Regions from separate parts of the Pseudoalteromonas sp. BSi20429 genome, predicted to be linked through region 1. Evidence: predicted binding sites of a transcription regulator. Region 1 holds the regulator's gene; each other region holds the start of a gene.
What was found. The regulator LexA, encoded in region 1, represses DNA repair genes until DNA is damaged. The targets are predictions, from matches to a motif close to TACTGTATNNNNATACAGTA.
Positions count from the first base shown of each region.

Region 1 (8,346 bases):
TAAAGTTAATTCTTCAATATCGCTTGGCAATGCGGTATCAACATAAAAAAGTAATTTAAATTCAAGTTCTTCCCCTGCTTTTAGAGGTTGCTGATCAAAGCAAAAACAGGCTATTTTGTGTAAATACTTTGCCGCTTTACCTGGCGAGACTGATGGTACAGCCTGCATTACTTTATCTAGGTTGCTGTTATTTTTAGCACTAAACATTACTTCACGCATTGCACCGGGTTTTACCACTACACTGTATTCTTTTGATTTAACTTCAAACGGTGCACCACTTTGTGCGTGAGTAGTAAAGCTAACGCCGACTTCTCGGTTTTGTACTATTTGTGTACTTTGCTCTGCCTGCTCAAGCGAAGGTTTTCCATTAAGCCCTGTTACATCACAAAACACGTCATACAAAGGTACTAAAGCAAAGGCAAAGGCAAACATGCCTATGCAAATAAGTACCAAACGTTTGAGTAGCGGTGCGTGTGTCATTACTTAATTACCGGCGGCGTAGAAAAAGTATGATATGGCGCTGGAGAGTCAACTTCCCACTCAAGCCCTTCTGCCCCTTCCCATACTTTTGCAGGCACTTTATCACCGCCACGCGCGCATTTAATTACCACAGCTACAAACAACAATTGCGATAAACCAAAGGCAAATCCACCAATACTTATGATTGCGTTAAAGTCGGCAAATTGAAGTGCATAATCGGGAATTCGACGCGGCATACCGGCAAGCCCTACAAAATGCATAGGAAAAAACAGTACGTTCACACTCACCAGCGATAGCCAAAAATGCCATTTAGCTAGCGTGATATTAAACATATTGCCCGTCCACTTGGGCAGCCAGTAATAGGCCCCCGCCATTATCGAAAATACAGCCCCTGTTACTAATACATAATGAAAATGCGCCACTACAAAATAAGTATCGTGGTACTGAAAGTCAGCAGGTGTAATTGCCAGCATCAACCCCGAAAAGCCACCTAAGGTAAACAGCACAATAAACGCAATACTAAAAAGCATTGGCACTTCAAAAGTTATTGAGCCTTTCCACATTGTGGCAACCCAATTAAATACTTTTACTCCTGTAGGTACCGATATAAGCATGGTCGCGTACATAAAAAACAACTCGCCAGCGACCGGCATCCCAGTGGTAAACATATGATGAGCCCATACAATAAAGCTCAATAGTGCTATGGAGGATGTGGCGTATACCATTGAGGCATAGCCAAAAAGTTTTTTACGAGAAAAGGTAGGTACTATTGTAGATATAATGCCAAAGGCAGGAAGAATCATTATGTATACTTCGGGATGGCCAAAAAACCAAAAAATGTGTTGGAACATCACCGGGTCGCCACCGCCTGCGGCATCAAAAAAGCTGGTCGCAAAATACTTATCGGTAAGTACCATAGTGACAGCGCCTGCAAGCACTGGCATTACCGCTATTAATAAAAAGGCAGTAATTAACCACGTCCATACAAATAAGGGCAACTTCATCCATGTCATGCCAGGGGCACGTAAGTTCACTATGGTTACAATCACATTGATTGCGCCCATTATTGAGCTAATCCCCATAATATGTACGGCAAATACAAACAATGCAGTATTATCATTACTGTATGTTGTAGACAGTGGTGCATAAAAAGTCCAACCAAATGCAGGACCCCCACCAGGCATAAATAACGATGCCAATAGGATTAAAAACGCAAACGGTAAAATCCAAAAGCTCCAGTTATTCATTCTTGGCAATGCCATATCTGGCGCGCCAATCATGAGTGGTATCATCCAGTTAGCAAGGCCTGTAAAGGCCGGCATAACCGCACCAAACACCATAATTAAACCATGCACGGTGGTCATTTGATTAAAAAAGTGAGGATCGACCAACTGTAAACCTGGTTGAAATAATTCAGCTCTGATCACCATGGCCATTCCACCACCAATTAAGAACATGGTCAGCGAAAAAATTAAATATAAACTACCTATATCTTTATGATTAGTTGTGTAAAGCCAGCGTTTAAAACCTTTAGCTGGGTGATGAGCATGATGAGCTTCATTGGCGTTAGGTTGTTCTACTATGCTACTCATTAGTTCGCCTCCACTTTGGCATCAAGTGCTGCCTGTATTTGACTCGGTTGAATAACATCACCCGTATCATTACCCCACGCATTACGTTTATAAGTAATAACCGCTGCTAATTGCTTTATAGATAACTGTTTGGCAAATGCTTGCATTGCCGTACCGGGTCGCCCATGGGTAACTACATCAATGTGATCTTTTATATCGCCAAGCACTATCGGGCTGCCTTTAAGTGCAGGAAATACACCCGGTAACCCCATGCCAGTAGGCTGATGACATGCAGCACAATTGGCCATATATACTTGTTCGCCTAAAGTCATTAATTCTTCTTTCGGGAGGGTTTTATCAAGTAATGCGGCATCTGCTAATACTGCTTTTTGTTTAGCTTGCTTTGCATCTGCAAGCCACGTTTTAAAATCAGCCTCAGATTTAGCGACCACCACAACGGGCATAAAGCCATGATCTTTACCACACAACTCAGCACATTGGCCTCGGTAAGTACCTTCTTCGTTTATGTTCGTCCATGTTTCGTTTATAAAGCCGGGATTCGCATCTTTTTTAACTGCAAAATCAGGTACCCACCAAGAGTGAATAACATCGTCAGAAGTCATTAAAAATCGTACTTTTTGATTTATTGGCAGTACGAGAGGTTTATCAACCTCAAGTAAGTAGTTAGGATTTTTATCTGCAAGATTCGCTATTTCATCTTGCGGGGTAGATAAAATAGAGTAGAACTCTACATCTTCACCCATATATTCATAATGCCATTTCCATTGCGAGCCTGTAATTTTAATAGTGAGATCAGCTTTGCTGGCATCTTCCATTGCAATTAGAGTTTTAGTGGCTGGTACTGCCATAGCAATTAAAATAACAAACGGGATTGCAGTCCAAAGTATTTCTACTTTAGTGCTTTCGTGAAATTGGGCAGGTACAGCCCCTTTAGATTTACGGTGATGAATAAGTGCCCAAAACATAATTGCGAACACTATCACCCCAATCACACAACATATTATAAATATGGTCATGTGCAGCTGATATACATTATTGCTTATATCGGTTACGCCTTTGCGCATATTGTATTGGCTGTTAGCCAAAACTGGGTGCGAAAAAACACATAATATAAGCCACAAGGTAGAGGTCAGTTTACCCATGTGACGGCTCCTTTGATGCTATTGCGAATGCAAAGCGAAGAGGCATACGGCTTAAACGCCAATTCGTTATTTTTATTTTTTTAGTCAATCTCATTTAATATTGATTGGTTTTGCTGCGCCAACAACGTGTTTGTGTATATTGTGTGTTCTCAAAACTAAAAAGCTGTGAGTTATTATTAGCTCAGCACATTAATAATTAGCTAAAAAATGAACAACAAGCAAGTTTTAGTATAAAAAACAACCAGGTGATATTGAGTAATTAATAAAAAATCAGTAACCAACTAGGTAACAGGAAGTTCAAAAGATGAGCAAAACAAAGGGGTTTAACGCATTCGGAGGGGGAAAATATAAGTGCAAAAAAGTTTACAGCTTAAATTGTCAGTGAGCTATTTATGCCCTATTTTTAGTGCGAATTTAAAGCAGAAAATGCGTACTAATTAGTACGCATTTATAAAACTGCTTGTTTAAAAGCTATTTTTAAAGTCACATCCAATCAGCGTTTCTTATAACGCCAACGGCTAAGCCTTCAATATTAAAAGACTCATTCTCAAGATCTACTTCAATAGATTCAAAATCGTCGTTTTCAGCATGAAGTAATACTTTACGACCCGCTTTCTCAAGACGTTTTACAGTTACGTCTTCGTCTAGGCGGGCAACAACAACTTGCCCGTTTTCAGCGGTTTGAGTACGATGTACAGCAAGTAAATCACCATCCATAATACCAATATCTTTCATGCTCATACCGTTAACGCGTAGTAAAAAATCTGCAGCCGGTTTAAACATTAATGGATCGATTTTGCAGTGACTTTCAACGTGCTCTTGCGCCAAAATAGGTGAACCAGCAGCAACACGCCCTATAAGCGGTAAACCTAATTGTTCTGGCTCTTCTTCTTCAATTAACTGAATACCACGGCTTGCACCTGGTTTCATTTTAATTGCGCCTTTTTTAGCAAGTGCTTTTAAATGTTCTTCAGCAGCATTGGCACTTTTAAAACCTAATGTTTGCGCTATTTCAGCACGTGTAGGAGGCATACCAGTGTCTTTAATAAAAACTTTAATTAGTTCGAGTATTTGAGCTTGGCGGTTCGTTAATGGTCGCATACAACTGGTTTTCCATACAGTACATTTAACTGTGAGTATATACAGTTAAATAAAAATCGCAAATTTAAATTAAGCCTTAAAATAGCCAAAGTAATTTCACTTGTGTACATTTTAGGGATATAACTAAAGCTAGGTTTATAAATGATTAAAAAAGCAAAGGAGTCATTATGAGTATTTGGTACCAGCCCATCACTTTAGAGCTGTGCAAGCAGTTAGAACAAGGCATTGATGGCCAAGGAACATTAATGAAAACCATGGGAATAGAAGTCACTGAAATTGGTGATGATTACTTAGTAGCCACTATGCCGGCAATTCCTGAGCATCATAACCCAATGGGAATGGTTCACGGCGGTGCTAACGTTGTACTTGCCGAAACAGTTGCCAGCTATGCAGCTAACTTTGTTGTCGATTTTACAAAATTTTACTGCGTGGGGCAGGAAATTAGCGCAAGTCATTTAAAAGCATCTCGCAACGGCACTTTAACAGCAACGGCAAGAGCGTTTCATATTGGCAAACGTAGTTCAGTGTGGGAAATAAAAATTACAAATAGCCGCAATGAGCTGTGCTGCGTATCAAAAATGACCGCAGCAGTCGTAGAGCGAAGGTAGTTACTTTTCGATTGGGTAAATTGTAATTTCCATACCCGCACCAATCGCAGATATACGTAGTAATGTATCTGCATCTAAGGCTTGATTAAAGCACTTAGGGGAAGTGCCTGATTCAAAACCAATATCAAACGTTCTACGTGAACAGCTTAACCATTGCTTTAGCGCGTTACGCGAACACGATTCAATAAGCTCACATATATGGTTTATTGCTTTGTCAGGCGTGTTTACTACACCTGTTGCTTCAATACGCGCTAATTGACGGTATTCGTCTTTGTCATAATGTAAAATCGTCGCGACTTTTTTCAAGTCTGCCACTAGCAAACTAATATCTTGCTTTGATTCAAGCTCAAGATCTACATTTAAAAATTGAATTTCCGACATCGTTTCGTATTTATCCTCTAATAATTTCATTGCAAACTTTAACGCAGTTTTACCGTTATACCAAATCAACTATGCTCTATTAACCACTTTATATAGATATTTCGCAGCTTTTAAGTATTTTTTAGCGTTTAAAGCTAGCTGGATATCAAACACTCAGCTCAATTAAACAAATAAGTCATGTTAGCAATTTAAGTGTAATCTTTTTTATTTTTAAATGATTACAGTAAGCTATAGTTTAAACTGCGACAAAATGTCGCAGTAACTAATCCCATTAATGTAATAAACTAGCCTCTAAAAATAATAAGACTAAAACATGAATAAAAAAATATTTAAGTATGCTCGCAAGTTACATAAATGGCTCGGTTATTTGCTCACATTACAAATTTTAGCTTGGCTATTAGGCGGTTTAGTCATGAGCGCTATTCCTCTTGATAAAGTTCATGGGGAGCATCTTGCAACACGTACTCTTAATAACCCATTTACGCAGGCTGATTATGTTGCCTCCCTTGACGATATTGCATCTCAGGTGGTTAATCCAACACAAATAATTTTTGAGAACTTTTTAACCACACCTATAATTACAGTAATAAATAAAGATGAACAGCAAAGCTTTAACGGTATAACAGGCCGGCCTTTTGAGCCGCCAACTAAAATACAAATTACCGCAAATGCTAAAGCACACTTACTTATTGATGCTCAAGTGACAAGCGCTGTACTGCTAAAGCAAGGTATGCGAGAAGTTGGATATAAAACCAATGTTTGGCAGGTACAATTTGACGACACATTTAACACAACACTGTATTTGTCAGAAAATAACGGCAGAGTTGTCACCGTTCGCAGCACACTATGGCGAATTTTCGACTTTTTTTGGATGTTACATATTATGGATTACGATGAGCGAGAGGATTTTAATAATCCGCTGCTTATTAGTTTTGCAGCAACCAGCGTACTTTTTTGCCTAAGTGGAATATTACTACTTATGCAAAACATACGACTAAAACGATTTATCCGAATTAAAAGTAAGAATAAATCAAAGTAGTCATATTGGTTTTTAAGAACTAGCGCACTTTCACCAAAGAGTAAATAAGCCCTAGGAAGTACCCAAGGGCAGATTTTATTCCAAGTGTTTAAATCGACTCAAATGTCGCTTTAACATTTCGTTTTCGAAAATCAACTCATCACGCTCATCCAGCAATTGTAAAACTAAAGCTATTGCCGACCAATCTAACGAAAAGTCATGTTGAATACGGGCCGCTTTTTTAACTAAGGTCACTGCAGATACCGTAAATTGCCACTGCGTAACATGCTTCCCCTCAATTGGAACCGCAATATTGTGCTCAACTAGCTCATATAAAATTGCTTCGCTAATATCACTACTCAAACATAGCTCTTTGCTAGTAAGTAAATCATCTTTTTGTGTCACGATAATTTGCATTATGGCTTGCTCCAGTTATTACGGGGATCAAAGTGAGCTTTTTCGGCTAATTCTTCCCAAAGTTTTTTACTGGTATCATCAACAGATGTTGGATTAACAATTTTAAGCACAGCAAATAAATCACCTTTGGCTTTTTTACTCATTAATCCCTTACCTTTAATACGCAAGCGTTGACCAGACTGACTATTAGATGGAATAGTTAATTGGATTTTGCCTGCCAACGTAGGTAAATTTATTTTTGTACCAAGAGCCGCTTCCCATGGTGCAAGAGGGACGACTATATTTAGGTTATGACCTTCAACATCAAATAATGGGTGGGGCACTAAACTAATTTGTAAGTACAAGTCGCCATTTTGCCCGTTCGCTGACCCTAATCCGCCTTGCCCTTTTAGTCGAATTCGTTCGCCATTTACTGAGCCTGCGGGAATTTTCACTTTAAGTGATTTTTTAATTTCAGAGACACGACCACTACTATCTCGCTGCGGTAACATAAACTCAACAGGCTTAACGGTATCAACTAAAGTCTCTTCAAGAAAAATCGGGAACTCTATTTCCACATCTTGTCCTTTTTGCGCGCGAGCGGCGTTACTTCTGCTCTGCCCGGAACGATTGAATCCACCGGCGCCGCCAAACATTGAATTAACAAAATCAGAAAACTCTTGATCGGTTTGAGGATCGCTTTGCTGATAATTACTTTGCGATGAGGCATTGTTACCACCATAATTACCTTGCTGTTGACGAGCACGATTTTGTTGATGACGACGTAACTCGTCGTATTTAGTGCGTTCTTCTTTGTTATGAATGACTTCGTAAGCTTCTGCTATTTCTTTAAACTTATCTTCTGCTTGAGGCTCTTTGCTTACATCTGGGTGATATTTTCTGGCTAACTTTTTATAAGCTACTTTAACCGCTTTATCGTCTGCATCAGGCGATATTCCAAGCACTGCATAATAATCAACAAATTTCATTTGCAATCCAAATCCCCATATTGAGTAAGCTTTAAGCATACTCCTTAACGTATAATCTTGTGTGGTTAAAATACGATAAATAGTAAGAAATAAATGAATAGTGAAAATAACTTTGAATAAAAAATTAATCGGACACTTTTTAGTAATATAAGTGCAGGCCTTAAGTTAACTTTATCTTTTATCTTCAAGGCTTTAAACTGCCTGTTCCTGTAGTTCACATTTGTGATGGATATGACTCGATTTATTCTGGCCTTACTGGCTTGTTGTGTGTGCGTTTCGGTATCAGCCGAACAATTTACCCGTTTTTCAACGGCTAAAAGACATTTAATTAAAACCCTCCCTGACAACGCCAAAAGTATTTACTGCGGTTGTGATATTAAAAAAGAAGGCAAAAAACTCATTCCTGATCCTTCTAACTGTGGTTACATTCCTCGAAATACACTTACCCGCTCAGGCAAAGTAAATGTGCGAGCACTACGCATTGAGTGGGAACATATTGTTCCGGCGTGGGAATTTGGTCATCAGCTACAATGTTGGCAAGATGGCGGACGTAAAAACTGCCGTAAAGTAAGTGCTAAATTTAGAAAAATGGAAGCTGATATAAATAACTTAGCGCCAGCTATTGGCGAAATTAATGCC
Region 1 covers NZ_BADV01000071.1:10,771-19,116, reverse strand. The annotation lists gene P20429_RS06015 (cytochrome c oxidase assembly protein) at 1-480, opposite strand, end outside; gene ctaD (cytochrome c oxidase subunit I) at 480-2,072, opposite strand; gene coxB (cytochrome c oxidase subunit II) at 2,072-3,214, opposite strand; gene lexA (transcriptional repressor LexA) at 3,698-4,315, opposite strand; gene P20429_RS06035 (PaaI family thioesterase) at 4,483-4,923, shown strand; gene P20429_RS06040 (hypothetical protein) at 4,924-5,304, opposite strand; gene P20429_RS06045 (membrane protein) at 5,618-6,343, shown strand; gene P20429_RS06050 (chaperone modulator CbpM) at 6,419-6,739, opposite strand; gene P20429_RS06055 (DnaJ C-terminal domain-containing protein) at 6,739-7,707, opposite strand; gene P20429_RS06060 (endonuclease) at 7,939-8,346, shown strand, end outside.

Region 2 (8,346 bases), on a different contig from region 1:
AAATTAAAACCCAATTAATCTCTCAAGATAAAATAAAAGATTAAAAAGCACAAAAATTAAACTATTGAAAGCAGGGGAGTCAATTAATCGCATTTAATTATGGGTATATCTGTCCAACGAGTCGTGTAATGTGGCGATAAAAAAGCCCTTTTCATGTTCCATGATTTTGTGAGTTTTTCACTTCCTAAAGATAAAGTTCCAACCCCATAACGCTTATTTATTTCATCCAAGCACGCCATTACTTCTGGTTTATCTTTACTCACAGAAAACATATCCGCTTGTTGAAATAACTCACTTTCTAATTCTATTGCGCCAATACCGCAGCGATAAAAGCGCGTGTTAGCCTTAAAAATATCATCAATAACATCTGAAACAGCATTGGCAATAACACTGGTATCTGATGTAGGTATAGGAAAGTCATAGAGCAACGATTTCTTATAATACACGTCTTCGTGTGGCGAGCTTGCAGCGAATATAACGAGTCGTTTTGCTAATGATTGTTGTTTCCTAAGTTTACGACCTACAATTGCTGCGTGTGTTACGAGGGCTGATTTTAATGTATTTAAATCACTTACTCTTTCCCCGAAACTTCTCGTTGAGTAGATTTCTTTTTTATTCTGTTTTACTTCATCCCAACTTAAACAAGCGATGCCGTTAAGCTCACTTACGGTCCTCTCAACAACAACGCTAAACATGCGTCGCATTGCTTTAGGGTTCTGGTTTGCTAAATCCCATGCACTTTTAATCCCCATGACCTTAAGTTTTCTACCGAGTCGAGAGCCAATACCCCAGACATCGGTAACATCCATACGCATTAGCACTTCTTGGCGTGAGATATCATCATTAATAACAGCAACCCCGTTATAACCAGAGAGTTTTTTTGCCGCATGGTTGGCTGCTTTAGCTAAAGTAGGCGTAATGCCAAAGCCCACACCAACAGGCAATCCTGTCTCGCGCCATACAGCTCGTCGTATTGTGTGTCCGTAGTCAGCCCAGTCATTAATGATTTTAGAAAAACCAGTAAAACGTAAAAACGATTCATCAATACTATAAACATAATGGTCATCACAAAAACGATTAATGACAGTCATCATTCTTTCACTTAAATCAGCGTAAAGTTCATAATTAGAAGAGCGAACCACGACATGGTGTTGTTCTAAATAGTTTTTAATCTTGAAGTAAGGCTGAAATTTGGGGATGTTCAACTTTCTTGCGATAGGGCATATGGCGCAAATACACCCATCGTTATTTGTCAGAACAACAACGGGTTTAAAGCGAATGGATGGGTCAAATACCTTCTCCGCACTGGCATAAAATGCCACTGCATCTACGAGGGCAAACATCGATTCACTTCAGCTTTATTTCTGTGTAGGCGGATGCTCGCAGTAACGACGCCTTCGAGCTTAAAGTCATCATCATTAGAAATATAAACAGACTTATAATCTTTAGAGGCAGAGATAAGTAAGCGTTTCGATTTATCTATGATTTTACAAACAAACGAACCGTTATAACTAGCAACAATAATATCGCCGGTACTTACATCCTCAGCTCTATCAATGACTAATAAGTCACCATCGAATATTCCTACTTCTTGCATGGATTGCCCAGAAGCTATACCAATGAAAGTAGCATTCGGGTGTTTAATGATTAGTTCATCGATTGAAATACCGAGCTCTACATATTCTGCGGCAGGAGATTCAAAGCCGGTAATGCCTGCTTCTATAAAAATTGGAATAACGAACATACATACCTCAAACACTGTTTATATATACAGTGTAATTTAAGGTTCAAATTATGCCAAGGTTCTTTTTGTGAAGACGATAGTTTAATTAAAGCTGGTATAAGCATGTTTTAGACTTAAAGGTTAAAAACCCCTTTAATAACAATTAGTAAAATTACCATCGGTTTGTTAAAATTTCACTAGGGAATTATGAGCTTACTCAAAGCTTATTTTAATTATGGAATAATTTACTGATGACTTTATTTAAAAACACTATTGTATCTTTTCTGATACTTAGCTTTATTACTGGCTGTTCAGCCTCTAGACACGCCATCATTGCCGGTGACTCTGAATTAACAGATGCTCAAGTGTGTCGAAATTACCTTAATGATAAAGATATCCTCGCTAAAAGTTACACCGCCGAAAATACTGATGAAGCGAACTATATCTACGCGCTTAACAGAGAAGTTAAATATAGAACACTCACTCAGTACAAATGTGAGATATTAGCTGCACAAGACAGAAAAGAAATCGCTCAAGGCGTTGTTGCTGCTGTCGTTGCGGTAGGTGTCGTTGTTTTAGCTGTTGCTGCAGCAGGAGCTGGCGGGTCAAATAACTATTCTTCTGGTTATGCGTGGGACCAGTTTTATGATGGTAACTACAACTTAGTCTGGCGCTGTCGAGATAAGTCTACGGGCCAATTTGCATATAACAGCGCTTGCTCTGGACAGTATCAAAATGACAATACATGGACTGGGAAGTAGCTTTCCTATTGAATTTTAAAGCATAATATCTTAGTTCTACAATTAAAATTGTCAGTCACCACAAATGAAAACTAGCTTATTAACTCATTTATTATATGTGACATATTTAAACTGAAATAGGTACCAAGAATCATAATGAAAGCATCCACAATTTCACTGTTAGCAACACTTATTTTCTCTGCTACCTCTTCAGCAAATCAAGAAATCGACTCATTTAGCAAAGCTAAACGACTTCTAGAAAAACAAGTTTATAACAATCACCGCGTTACACTTTATTGTGGTGCGACATTTGACGCTAGTAAAAAAGTAACCGCGCCGGAGGGCTTTTCGACAACAAAGTACGTCAAACGAGCAAAAAAAATTGAATGGGAACATGTCGTTCCGGCAGAAAACTTTGGTCGTACTTTTAGCGAATGGCGAGATGGGCATAAGCAATGTGTAAATAGTAAGGGGAAGTCATTTAAAGGTCGAAGATGTGCAGAGAAAGTAAATACGGAATACCGTTTCATGCAAGCTGATATGTTCAACCTTTATCCGGCTATTGGGGCTGTGAATGCTCTGAGAAGCAATCATAACTTTACTATGCTTCCTGCGGCTCAAAGCGATTTTGGACGTTGTGCTATGAAAATTGACGACAGTAAAGCCGAGCCACCTGAAATGGCTAGAGGTCAAATTGCGCGTACTTATCTGTATATGGAGAATACCTATAAACGATACAGCATGAGTAAAGCACAACGCCAACTAATGAATGCGTGGGATAGAATGTATCCTGTAGATGCTTGGGAATGTACTAGAGCTGAGAAGATTTCCAAGCTACAAAAGAATCAAAATGATGTAGTTAAAAGCCGCTGTGAGAGTATAGGTCTATAACTATGTTGTCTGTAGTGGCTGTATGCTCTAAAAAAAGCTTTCAAGCTTGTACATATATCTATAAATATCTATATTAGAAACAACATTTAAAAAGAATTTTTATGCGTCAAGAAATACATGAAGTAACTATTCAAGATATTGAAAACGATTTATTTCTCGTAACCGGCGACCGTGGTTTAGCTAAAGCCCAGGCCCATGCATTTTCTATACATTACCGTGGAGAGATAATAGATTCGGTTAAGTATAAGCGAGGCTTTATCTCAGCTGATGACTTAATCTATTCACGCCATGTACGTTGGGAGCATATGAAAAAGCATGCTCAAAAGCTAGCCGCAAATATGGCGAAGGCTGGGCACGGAAATAAACCTAAGAATACAGCGGCTCATCACATAGTGTCTTGGAATGATATGCGCGCTGCCCGTTCAAGGCTGAGGTTAGCGGCGTTCGGTATCGATATTGATCATGAAGCAAATGGTGTCTACTTACCTCGGTTTCAAAAGCATGTTCCAATGGACATCCTCCCAGATGCTTATCCACATTCAAAAATTCATACAGGCAAATATTACTTTAATATTGAGTTCTTACTTAATGAAACGATAGCAGAGGGCCTAGGCCGACAAGGTATTATCGAAACGTTGAAAGAGATAGGTGAAGAACTTGCCGATGGTACATTTCCAATTACTACATTATTGACTCAAGGTAATACTTAATGCCAAACAAATTTAATAAAGTATACAGTGTCAGTGTCGAGCCTGATGAGTTTCTCTTACTTAATGAAACGGGGTTCGAACAAACTATTCAATTGACCGAGGGCCAGTTGTTAATGTTCGATGGTGTAAGCATGAAAGACAATTGGAGAGAGTTGGGCGTTGATTGGTTGATAGAGCCTAGTTCTGCTCACCAAAACTTAAAAAAACCTGATATAGCCGGTTTGGGTGCCTCAACAATTGTAGTGTCCCCCAAATATTCACCTTTATTCTTAAACGGTTTTAGTAAAAACGTTGAGCTGCTTGAATGCAATTTAGAAGGTGAGAAGTGGTTTGCATTTAATCTTGTAGGGTTTGATAAAGCCCTTAGTGAAGAGCAATCCATCCGAAATATCAAAAATGGCAAACCGAGTAGAATTAGAAAGTTCAAAAGGATGGTATTTGAGAAGAGTGCGATTGAAAATCCTGAATTATTTAGGGTACGAGAAGCTGGGCTTCGATACTTTACTACAGACGCTACAAATAGCTTATATAGCATCGTTCAAGAGCATGGGATAAAAGGGTTGTACTTCCATGAAATAGAAACAGTATAATGTCAGTGTCTAAAGATTAATCGTGACTCGATGCTTCAGAGTTAATGTATCTATACCACTATAATCAAATGAATTAATAACAAGGGACACTTAATGAAGGATTCAACAACCGAGAAGGCTAGCAGGTGGTTTAAGGAAAATGAAAGTCACATAGATGCATCTCAAAGCGTATTACACCATCTTTTAAAATACTATTCGGGCAAGCCTGTAAGTTGGAGAAAAGAGTCGCCTGTAAAGATTGTATTAGGTTCAAACAATAAACCAGGCAGAATTTCAATTACTCCTCAAACTCAGCCTAATATAAGACTTAGGTTTGTTCCTTTAGAAACTATTGATCACATTACTCGCTTTGTAGAAGAGTTAGAGAGGGTGCATGGGAGCTACCTAGCATTCAAGCTAAAGGGCAAAAGCCTAGACATCACTAGTGATTTTCAAGATGAATCCCTCATCAAGTTACAACATGTTACAGATCTTATTTTAAATAAATTTAACTTTACTGATTTTACAAAACCTAAGAGCTATACTTTTCCCTATGACAATAAAGAGGAAGTGCAGAGTATTCAACGGAAAGCCGTTATTTTTAAAAACATTTTGTTAAACGAAGCGGCGATGGAAAGAAGGTTCGTCAACTGGCTAAAAGCAGAACACGATATTGACGCTAAATGCCAAGATAGTGATGGTCCTTTTCGAAGAGACGTTACATACACGCATGATGATTGCAGCATCATTGCGGAGTTAAAATATACAAGCTCTGCGAGAGAAAATATTGAGCAGGCTATAGGTCAACTTCTACGCTACAAATTACATCCAGCAGCGAAAAAAGATTCGGATAAATTAATAATCGTTTCTGGTGGAAGCACTCCAACTAATGACGACATTGAATGGTTCAGAAGGCTGAAGAAAGTATTAGGTCTTAATATAGAAATGCTTTGCGAAGACCCAACAGCTAATGGTGTTTTTATAGCTCCAAATTTACTAACAAAATAAGCTTTTGCCTGCTCTGTCGATTCGATAAATAGGGCTCAATTAAATCTAACAGTCTGCTTGGCACATTGACGAAGTTCAACTTGGAGCGAATTATAGTCATTCACACCTAAGAACTACACTTTAAAGTGGTTTAGCGCCAAATGAATCTGAGGTTAGATATCAAGATTCTAAAACTGTGGCCAAATTATATTGACCACTACAAGGTTAACGCTATCAAAAAACAGAAGTATATTTCCGATAACTACCTTTGAAGCCCTAAAAACGGAAGTTTGCTTCTGAAATATAGCAATATAGGCTTACAAATCGGAAGTTTACTTCCGCTTTGTACTTTAAGATTATAAGCCGGTGTTTAGTGAAAGCTGGGAAGTCCAAACTCGTTTCTGCCCCAAACCGCGTTAGCTTCAAATTTTCCTTGCACAATTTCGTGCGGATTTTGACTAAAAATTAGTAATGCTTGTAGATAACGAGCATATAATTAGTTTTAAAAGATGATTTTCAAAACGTGAAGCGAAGCAATGGGGTAGATAGAAATAAAGCCGTTAAAACGTTTCTAACGGCTTTATTTCACTTTACTGGAATGAATGGTCGAGCATAAGCATGAAAGTCTGTAAATTCGCATCATGCAAGCGTAAACGCCCTGTCCGAGACAATTCCATATCAATACCGTTAACTAACATGTGAACGGTGTCAATAACAGCAGGTGTTTCGCTGTAGTGTTCCAAGTAAAACGGGTTTAGGTCTTTTGAACTAATGATTTTTGTTTTAGCAATAGTATTAGGATCGCACTGTATGTTTGATAAAGACATAGACTTGATGACGTGATCATACTTAGAGCCAAATACATTCAATAGCTTCTTCAAATCAAGATCAACGGGTTTTAGACCACTACCAGAACCAAACAACGTTCTTATCATTTCGAATGGATACTTCATGCTACGTGGTGGGTCTACAACGTACAGAGCATGTTTAGTATCGAACCTGATACCGAATTTAACTTTAATGTAAGAGACAGTTTCTATTTCAGACACATTACCGTCTGGAAGTTCGAATTCTTGCTTACGTATAGTTCTCTCAATGAACTGCGCTACAAAGTCAGAATCACTCTTAACTATCTCAAAACCAAAACCCTTTTCATCAGTATATCTTTTCTGAAGTAGTCGCTCTTCTATGTAATCCCTAGATACGGGGATATCTGCGCAGCAGTAGAGTTTAACCTTGATCATTAACTAGCCTCCTGCTTATCCACATCAAGTTCTTCTATTATTGGATACCTTTTGCTTAGTTTTTCAATGATGAAGTCATTTATAAGGAATATTTTTTTTTCCAACTTAAAAATAATTCTATCAAAATCAGCTTGTTCTAGCTTTTCCTTGTTGCCATTAGTTAGTTCTTTATGAAGAACTTTAAACTTAATGTTCTTCGCTAAGTGCTTTTCATCAAAACCAAGTTCAAACATGATCATTGGGTTGTTCGAAAGAAACGTTGCTTTTGACTTCCAACGGATACTGCTACGATAAAAACCATCTTTACATAGTTCAGTGATTTGTTTGGTTTCAACAAGTGATGGGCCATCATAAGCCGCATTAGCGATATTAAACATTAGATTTTCTTCATCATCCTGCTGTGTATCTTCACCGATCTCATCTTCAAGTTCGCCATCATTTTCTAATTCATCATAAACATTGACTTCATCTTCAGGTTTCTTATGCACATCGCCTTCAACTTTAATTCGACTAACACGAACTTTTTCTAAGCCTGCATATTCAAAGCCAGAAGAGTTGTAGATGCCATCAAAATCATAAAGATGTTGCGCAAACACATTACGAATATCTGCATCTAGAACTGCCGACATATCAATTTCATTAACAACAATATTCGAACTAACGTCTGCTTTATAGATGTTAATGATTTGTTCTAGCATGCTTTCGATTCGATTCGTATATGAGTACCTAACAGATGTATAATCGTTGTGAGCAATGAACCAAATATCACCAACATAAAGTTTCTTTTGCTGGAACTTACTACGCTTAAAATCAAACTCAGTGTAAGCCACCTTGACGTGATACGTATTGATCGAACCAGAATGTTCAATATCTTCACTTCCTAACATCCTAGGACGATCAGTAATTACCTTATCCATGACATCAGATAGCTTTTCGATATCGAAGCCTTCATAGATACGCTTCACTGAGTAAAGTTCTTGGCTTGTTTCAGAGGCTAATTTGTCTTGAATGTCTTTGATATGCTCATACGAAAACGGTAGTTCTGAAATACGTTCAACCAAATGATCTCTTTCCATTTCCTTTGGAAGTATAAGGCCACGCTTGAACGCTAATTTTCTTAAAGCCGTTTCAGACATCTTCTGCTTGTTCGAGTGTAAAGCCGTAAAGATGTCGCTTTCGTTTGAGAATAAAGTTGCTTGATATTTGTTCATGCTAACGACACCTATTCTGAGTAGTTGCAAATACGACCAACTTGCTTACTAGCAACTTGGTAAGGGAAGATTGATAGAGTCTGATTTATAAATGGTAGTGATTTCACTTTTTCATTAACCAATTCAAGCTGTGCCTTCGTAAATGAATACAGCAAAGCATAAGACTTGATCGCTTCTTCTAAGTGATCCCCAGAAGCTGAAGAAAACGGTGTAATGATAAAAATACGATCGAACTGATGAAGCAATTGATAATTAAAGATGTATTCCAGAA
Region 2 covers NZ_BADV01000055.1:2,510-10,855, forward strand. The annotation lists gene P20429_RS19585 (Y-family DNA polymerase) at 84-1,343, opposite strand; gene P20429_RS08420 (LexA family transcriptional regulator) at 1,328-1,744, opposite strand; gene P20429_RS08415 (hypothetical protein) at 2,089-2,484, shown strand; gene P20429_RS08410 (endonuclease) at 2,620-3,354, shown strand; gene P20429_RS08405 (AHH domain-containing protein) at 3,456-4,064, shown strand; gene P20429_RS08400 (hypothetical protein) at 4,064-4,654, shown strand; gene P20429_RS08395 (hypothetical protein) at 4,748-5,641, shown strand; gene P20429_RS08390 (hypothetical protein) at 6,211-6,864, opposite strand; gene P20429_RS08385 (hypothetical protein) at 6,864-8,075, opposite strand; gene P20429_RS08380 (hypothetical protein) at 8,087-8,346, opposite strand, start outside.
Region 2: the regulator LexA is predicted to act here: its motif matches at 1,757-1,776, upstream of P20429_RS08420 (LexA family transcriptional regulator).

Region 3 (8,346 bases), on a different contig from region 1:
CAAATCTTCTACAGAATAAAACTCTAATCGCTGCACAATACCAAAACGGTCACGCAGTGGCGATGTTAGCGAGCCTGCTCGCGTAGTGGCACCAATAAGTGTAAATGCAGGTAAGTCTAATTTAATAGAACGCGCAGCTGGGCCTTCACCAATCATTATATCAAGCTGGTAGTCTTCCATTGCTGGATACAGTATTTCTTCAACTTGCGGGCTTAGCCTGTGTATTTCATCAATAAACAGTACATCGCCTTCTTCTAAATTAGTAAGTAACGCAGCTAAATCGCCTGCTTTTTCAAGTACAGGGCCGGATGTTGTTTTAATACTTACGTGTAATTCGTTGGCTACAATATTTGCAAGCGTGGTTTTACCAAGCCCTGGTGGGCCAAATATTAATAAATGATCGAGCGCTTCACCACGGGTTCGGGCAGCTTCAATAAAAATTTCCATTTGCTGCTTAACATGAGGCTGGCCTCTGTAGTCGGCTAAAAGTTTTGGTCTTATTGCACGATCTATAGAGTCTTCATTTGTTTTTTCAGTCGCATCAATTAAGCGATCCGCTTCAATCATGGGTTACTCACAACATTGATTTTAAAGATTCTCTAATAAGAACCTCAGTAGACATATCGGGTTTGCTTATCGATTTTACTGCTTTTTGAGCTTGTGGCAATTTATAACCTAATGCAAGCAGTGCCGATACGGCATCATCGGCTGCGTTATTAGCTATTGTCGCATCGCTCATTGGCTCTATTACTGCACTGTCGCTAAATGGCGTAAATAAATCATTACCCCAATCTTTTAATCTGTCTTTCATTTCGAGTACTAAACGCTCGGCTGTTTTTTTACCTACACCGGGTAATTTAACTAGCGACGTTGAGTCTTCGTTATTTACACAGCTTACAAATTGCTTTGCCGACATGCCCGATAAAATAGCTAAGCCAAGTTTTGGCCCAACGCCGTTTGCTTTTAATAGCTCTCTAAACAAAGCGCGTTCTACTTTATTATTAAAACCAAATAATAACTGAGCATCTTCACGCACTACAAAGTGGGTGTAAACAATCGCGTTTTCACCAATTTTTGGTAAATCGTAAAAACAGGTCATTGGCATTTGTACTTCGTAACCGACACCACTTACTTCGAGTAATATTTCTGGTGGCTGTTTTTCGACTAAAATACCATTTAAGCGGCCTATCATAGTTATTTCCTTAAACGTCCTCTAACGGTTTTGCTTGCGCTACCCGCTAGTTTAATTAAATTTTGTTCTGAGTGAGCGTGGCAAATCGCAATAGCGAGTGCATCAGCTGCATCGGCCTGTGGCGTACCTGGTAGTTTTAAAATATTTTTTACCATGTGTTGCACTTGAGTTTTATCAGCGCCACCGTTACCTACTACTGCTTGCTTAATTTGCCTAGCTGAATATTCAAATACGGGCAAGTCGGCCATTGCAGCACCTACAATAGCAGCGCCTCTAGCTTGGCCAAGCTTTAAAGCAGAATCGGGGTTATGCGCCATAAATACTTTTTCAATGGCAAAGGTTTCTGGCGAAAACTGCTCAATAAGCTGTGTAATGCCTTGATAGATCATTTTAAGCCTAACCGGAAAAGGATGATCGGCTAACTTAATACAACCACTGCCTAAGTATGTAAATTTAGAACCTTGGTGGGCAACAACGCCATATCCGGTCAAACGTGAACCAGGATCGATCCCTAAAATAATGGCCAAACAGCACTCCATTGTTATTATTTTTAAATTACGCTAATAATGCCAGAGCACTGTATAAATTACCAGTGCAAAGAAAAACAAAAATGCCCACGTGTTAGGCGGGCATTTGAAGGAGCATGTTAGTTTAAGCTTACCCTAGGGCACGCACTAATCCTTGGGTATTTTGTTTAAGTGTTCGTGCAATCATTAAATAGCCTAATCCAGCCACAAATACACCGCCAGCTACCGGACCAATAATCCATATATGCGGGTGTAACTTACCTGCTAAATCAAACATTTGTTGCTGCACAATTAAAAGCGCTATATCACTAAAAAATGCAGCAACTAAGCCAGCTAAACCGCCGAGTAATAAAAACTCGTACAAGGTCGCGTTTTTAATTAATCGGCTTTTAGCGCCAAGCGTTCGCAGTATGACAATTTCTTGCATACGCTCACCTAAACTAGCTTGCACTTGCGATATAAGTACAAGCGCGCCACACAGCACAACAATTGCAAGTACAAAGCCAATGGCGAGTGATACTTGCGAAATAGTTGTTTGTATTTGCTTAACAAAGTTATCAATATCAATCGCTGTAATAGTAGGGTAAGTACGCAATAACTGGCTAAAATCACGCTTTTGATCTGGGTTTATACGTACCGACGAAATATACGTTGCCGGAAAATCTGCAAGTACATCTGGGCTTAAAATAATAAAAAAGTTAGGTTTAAGCGTGGCCCAATTAACTTTGCGCACACTGGTGATTTTAGCATCGAACGACTGCGAACCAATTAAAAATGTGAGCGTATCGCCTATCTCAACATCTAAACGCTCAAGCATCGACTCCTCTACTGAGGCTTCAGCCATCGCATTTTCACCAAACCACGTGCCTTGTGTTACTTCATTTTGGTCAGGCACATCTTTAAGCCATGTAAGGTTTAGCTCGCGGCCAATACCTGCACGTGCTTCTTCGTCTTTTTTCTCGTTGTCTTGCAGCGATACAGAACGTGCTACCAACTCGCCGTTTACCGCATTTACGCGTCCACGAATAGTGGGATAAAACTCTGATACCTGAATATCTTTTTGTGCTAAATACTCATTAATTGGCTCAAGCTCATTTTGCGTAATATTAACTAAAAACGCATTAGGCGCGTCGCTTGGAAGTTGCGACTGCCAATCAGATATCATGTCGTTTTTAAGTACCACTAAAAACAGCAGTAATTTAATCGCTAATGAAAAACTAATTAACTGTACCGCGTTCACATTTGCACGCTTTTGAATAGATGCAATTGCAAGCGACCAACTGTTACCTGGCTTAAGCCCTAATTTTCGACCGCCACCAAATATTAATTTAGATATCAAAAACAACACACCAATTAGCGCAAGCGTTGAGGCAAACAAAATAAGCGTTATTTTTATGTTGTTACTAAATAACCACATTAATAAAAACACAGTTAGCGCACTCATGCCTAAATGCACACGACTTACTGCCAACTTGTCACCTAAGTTACGGCGCAGCACTCTAAGCGGTGGAATATCAAATAAATCAAATAACGGTTTAATAGAAAACATAACGGCACAAATTACGCCAGTGCTTATAGCCACCAGCCAAGGTTTAAAGCCACCTAAAGGTAGCTCTGTGCCCATACTTTTCGATAAGTAACTTGTTGCTATTTCTTGCAAGCCATAACCAATTAACAGCCCAATACTTACCGCCATTGCACATACAAGCAATAAATGGAGCATGTATATTTTGCGGATCATTGAACGGCTACCGCCTAGCGTTTTCATCATCGCTACTGGATCGTATTGGCGTTCACAATAACGTTTTGCTGAAACGGCTATAGCCACTGCGGCTAAAATAATACCTAATAGGCCGGCAAGTAATAAAAAGCTCTCTGCACGGTTTAAACTATTTGAAATAGGTGATTGACGGTCTTTAACGCCGTACCATTGTTGGTTTTCTTTCATTTGTGGTTTAAGCCACTCGTAAAAGCTATTTATATCGGCCTCATTACCTGCATAAAGTTGGCGATAATAAACACGACTACCTGGCTGCACAACTTCGGTTTTTGCCACATCGTCAATATTAATAAGCACGCGGCGGCTACTCGAAAATACATTAAATGGCGCATCGGGCTCTTCTACAATAACTTTTGAAACATTAAATAATGCAGCGCCAAGCTCTACTTGCGCGCCTATATCAATGTTTAAACTGTAAAATACTGATTCACTTAGCCACACATTACCAGGCGTTGGTCCGCTATTAGCAACCTTAGTTTCACCGGTTAAGGTATCTTTAACTTTTAACTGCCCTTTTAACGGGTACGCATTAGATGCCGCTTTTACTGAGCTAAACTGCATTTCATCATCGGCAAACAACATAGTGTCGAAGTACACCATTTGCGCCGTTTTTAAATTTTGGCTCTGTGCTTTAGTAATAAAAGCAGTGTCGAGAACATGATCGCTTGCAAGTACACGGTCTGCTGCAATAAAAGCACTGCTTTTTTGCGCAATACTTTGCCCTATTCGCTCAGTAACCATAGACAGTGTAAGCACGGTTAAAACAGCAAGGGCGATAGCTGCGCTTATAACTGTTAGCTCACCACGGCGAAATTCTCGCGAAAATAACTTAAGCGCTAACTTAACCCACATTAGCAACGTCCTCTACTTGGCTTTTTACCAGTAAACCCGCTTCTATTTGAATAATGTGCTCACATTTTTGTGCAAGCCCTTCATCGTGAGTAACCAAAATAAGCGTGGTGCCGTGTTGCGTGTTTAAATCAAATAATAAGGATTCAATCATTTTACCGTTTTTGCTGTCTAAATTAGCCGAAGGCTCATCAGCAAACAATATTTTAGGCGTACCAATAAATGCTCGCGCAATAGCAACACGTTGCTGTTCACCGCCAGAGAGTTGCGACGGGTAATGATCAATTCGATGGCTCAAGCCTACTTTTTCAAGCAAAACAATTGCTTGCTCTTTTGCATCACTTTCGCCAGCAAGTTCTGCTGGCAGCATAACGTTTTCTAGTGCAGTTAAGCTTTGTACTAACATGAACGATTGAAACACAAATCCAATTTTAGCCGCGCGCAGTGCAGCACGCTCTTCTTCATCTAAATTGTGTAATGGCTCGCCATCTAAAAATATTTCGCCGCTGCTTGCGGTATCCAGCCCTGCTAATAAACTGAGTAACGTTGATTTACCAGAGCCCGACGTGCCAACAATAGCAACAGACTCGCCATGCTTGACATTAAAGCTGATGTCGCTGAGGATGGGCAGCTCGCCTTCAAAGGTAGAGACTACTTTAGACAAACCATTAACCTGAATTATATTTAATTGAGAAAGCGCTGACATATGACTCATTCAATCCTTCGTTTAGTATTCATTTTATTTTTAGTTATCAAACCGCTGAGCGCAGCAGCCGACAACACGATTTTAATACTCGGTGACAGTTTAAGCGCAGCCTACGGACTTCAACAAGAAGAAGGCTGGGTAAAATTATTACAAGATAAATACGATGACGAACAAGCCGACATTGAACTTATCAACGCCAGTATTAGTGGCGAAACATCTGGTGGAGCCCTACGCCGTTTAGATGCACTGCTTGAGCAATACGAACCCACTCATGTACTTATTGAGCTAGGTGCTAACGACGGTTTACGTGGTTTTCCAGTCAAAAAAATGCAAACTAACTTAACGTCTCTTATTCAAAAAAGCCAAGCAGCTAATGCGATGACCGCCTTAATGGAGATTTACATTCCCCCTAATTACGGCCCGCGTTACAGTAAAATGTTTACTGACACTTTTTCGCGCGTTAGCGAAGAAACAAATGCGCATTTAATGAACTTTTTTATGCTCGATGTTGCTGGTCAACCTGAGCTAATGCAAAACGATAGTTTACACCCTAACAAAAAAGCTCAGCCATTAATACGAGATGAGATGTATGACTCGATCAAAAAGTGGTTAAATAAAGACTAGCTAATTAATACACCGCAAGGGCGCCTTTTTAGGCCTCTTGCGTAATAAACACCCAAACAAACAATCGCTTATTGATTTTTAAAAAAATACACGTACTATTGCATACGAATCGGTATGTGGCGCAGCTTGGTAGCGCACTGTCATGGGGTGGCAGGGGTCGAGAGTTCGAATCTCTCCATACCGACCAATTAATTCCTTTAAAAATAACAATCTTCGTTAATCTAAACCTAACCATCAGTAAACTTTACTTCCAGCAATTCGATAATACTCTATATCTAGATCCATATTTTTTTGTTATCAACCTTAATACTAATCTGCTTGCACCTCTCCAATATGTATTCTTTTAAAGACCTCTTTGCTCTCATCAAGAACCGCTACCTATTTTAATAAAATAAAGTTAAGCGTATAATTTTCAATCAGATATTAATAATAGGTTTTTAATTAAACTGTACAATGGCACCGATGCAAAACTAAGTTGAATTTAAGGCTCTGTATTAAGTAACTTAGCATAGCGATGATTTAAGTCATTCAGTAAGGGAAATAAAATGAAAATAGGGATAGATCTCGGTACAACTCATAGCGTAGTGGGAATATGGCAAGATAACGCGGTTAAGTTGATTCCGGATATGGAGGGTAATGTGCTCGTTCCTTCAATTGTTGGCTTGTCGGAAGACAATTATATTCTTGTAGGCCAAGCAGCTAGGGATCGATTAGCAACCCACCCCGCACACACAATTTGTGAATTTAAACGTTTTATGGGCACTGATAAAACCTTTTCATTGGGCGAGCAAGATTATAGCGCAACTGAACTATCAGCCATTTTATTAAAAAGCCTTAAAGAGCAAGCCGAACATTATTTACAAGAGCCTATTACTGAAGCCGTTATTTCGGTACCTGCCTATTTTAACAATAAACAACGCCAAGCAACGCAACAAGCGGCTTTACTTGCAGGCCTTAAAGTTGAGCGATTACTTAATGAACCCACAGCCGCAGCACTCGCTTATGGGCTCGATAATAAAGACTGTGAGCAAACTTACTTAGTACTGGACCTTGGTGGCGGTACATTTGATGTGTCGGTTATTGAGGTGTTTAACGACATATTTGAAATACACGCCTCATCGGGTGATAACTACTTAGGCGGTAACGACTTTACTAACGTTATTGAAGAAGATCTTTATAAGAAAAACGATTTGTACAAAGGTTTTTTCTCAGATAGTGAACTACGTAATATTTGGTCGTTGTGCGAGCGTTTAAAGTGCCAATTAACTAACGAGTCAACAGCCAGCTTTAATTTTGAATATAAAGAAAAAACGTATTCATATACCCTCACTCTGGAAGATTATCGTACATTGTGTAGCGAGTTAATTGAGCGAATTAAGTTTCCTATTAACCGTGCGATGTCTGACGCTGACTTAACACTTGAAGACGTTAATGGACTTATTCTTGTTGGCGGCGCTACGCGTATGCCTATTTTTCAACAGCAAATTAGCCGTGTGTTTTCACGTATACCGCAAACTCAATATAACCCTGACCATGCTATCGCTACTGGTGCTGCAATTCAGGCAGGTATGAGCGCACGTGCTAAAGAATTGAAAGACGTAATAATGACTGATGTTTGCCCATTCACTTTAGGCGTGGAGGTAAACAACAAACATGGTCAGTCTGAGTTTTTGCCTATTATAGAACGTAACGCGACGATTCCTGTAAGCGAAACTCGTTCTGTTTATTCAGCTCACCCTGAACAAGAAAAAGTACTCATTAAAATTTATCAGGGTGAACATTACCTCCCTAAAGATAATGTGTTTTTAGGCGATTTAGAAATAAATCTTGAGCCGTTAAATATAATACAAGAGTTATATTTAACATATACCTACGATCTTAATGGTGTACTTGAGGTTGAAGTGACTAATGTTGCAAGTGACAAAAAATACCGCACTTATGTAGGCGAAAATGAAGAAAGCTTGAGTGAAAGTGAGTTACGTGAACGTTTTTCACGACTTAACGCACTTAAGGTTTTGCCTAAAGACAAACTTGTAAATACTGCATTTAAAGCAAAGTTAGAGCGTTTATTCCAAGAAAATCTAGGCGATAAAAGGCGAGAGATTGGCGAGGCGATTGGTCAATTTATGGAAGTGTTAGAAACACACGATAACCACAAAATAGAGCGTATGATCGAAAATATAAAGCGCTATCTTAGTTATTAAAATTAGCTATTAAAGTTAGTTATTAAAGTTAGCTAATAAAAAATAGTTTCAGTTAAAAAATTACATGCATTAAATAAAGAGTGAAGTAATGAACCATTGGAAAATATTAGGCATTGAAGCCACAACAGATAAACGCCTTATTAAACTCGCTTATACAGAGATTCTAAAAAAAACATCGCCAACAGAGTTTCCCGAAGAGTTTAAAGATTTACGAAAAGCATATGAGTTAGCTATTAAAGAGGCTAAACGACCTGCTAAAAATGAAGACACAGCACCCAATCAAATATTTGAAGATGAGCACGAAAAAAAAGGCGTTATTAACGAGTCATTTTTTGATGAAGAAGAGCACTCTCCCGCACCTACAGAAGCTGAAATAGTTAAGCCTCAACCTATCGAGTTAAATTGTATTCGCTCTATTTCAGAGCTGCAAGTAGCACTCAATGAATTATATTGTAATGTGATAT
Region 3 covers NZ_BADV01000011.1:35,870-44,215, reverse strand. The annotation lists gene ruvB (Holliday junction branch migration DNA helicase RuvB) at 1-567, opposite strand, end outside; gene ruvA (Holliday junction branch migration protein RuvA) at 575-1,192, opposite strand; gene ruvC (crossover junction endodeoxyribonuclease RuvC) at 1,195-1,719, opposite strand; gene P20429_RS17325 (ABC transporter permease) at 1,850-4,351, opposite strand; gene P20429_RS17330 (ABC transporter ATP-binding protein) at 4,341-5,054, opposite strand; gene P20429_RS17335 (arylesterase) at 5,055-5,678, shown strand; tRNA gene P20429_RS17340 (tRNA-Pro) at 5,789-5,865, shown strand; gene P20429_RS17345 (Hsp70 family protein) at 6,224-7,882, shown strand; gene P20429_RS17350 (CDC27 family protein) at 7,971-8,346, shown strand, end outside.
Region 3: the regulator LexA is predicted to act here: its motif matches at 1,768-1,787, upstream of ruvC (crossover junction endodeoxyribonuclease RuvC).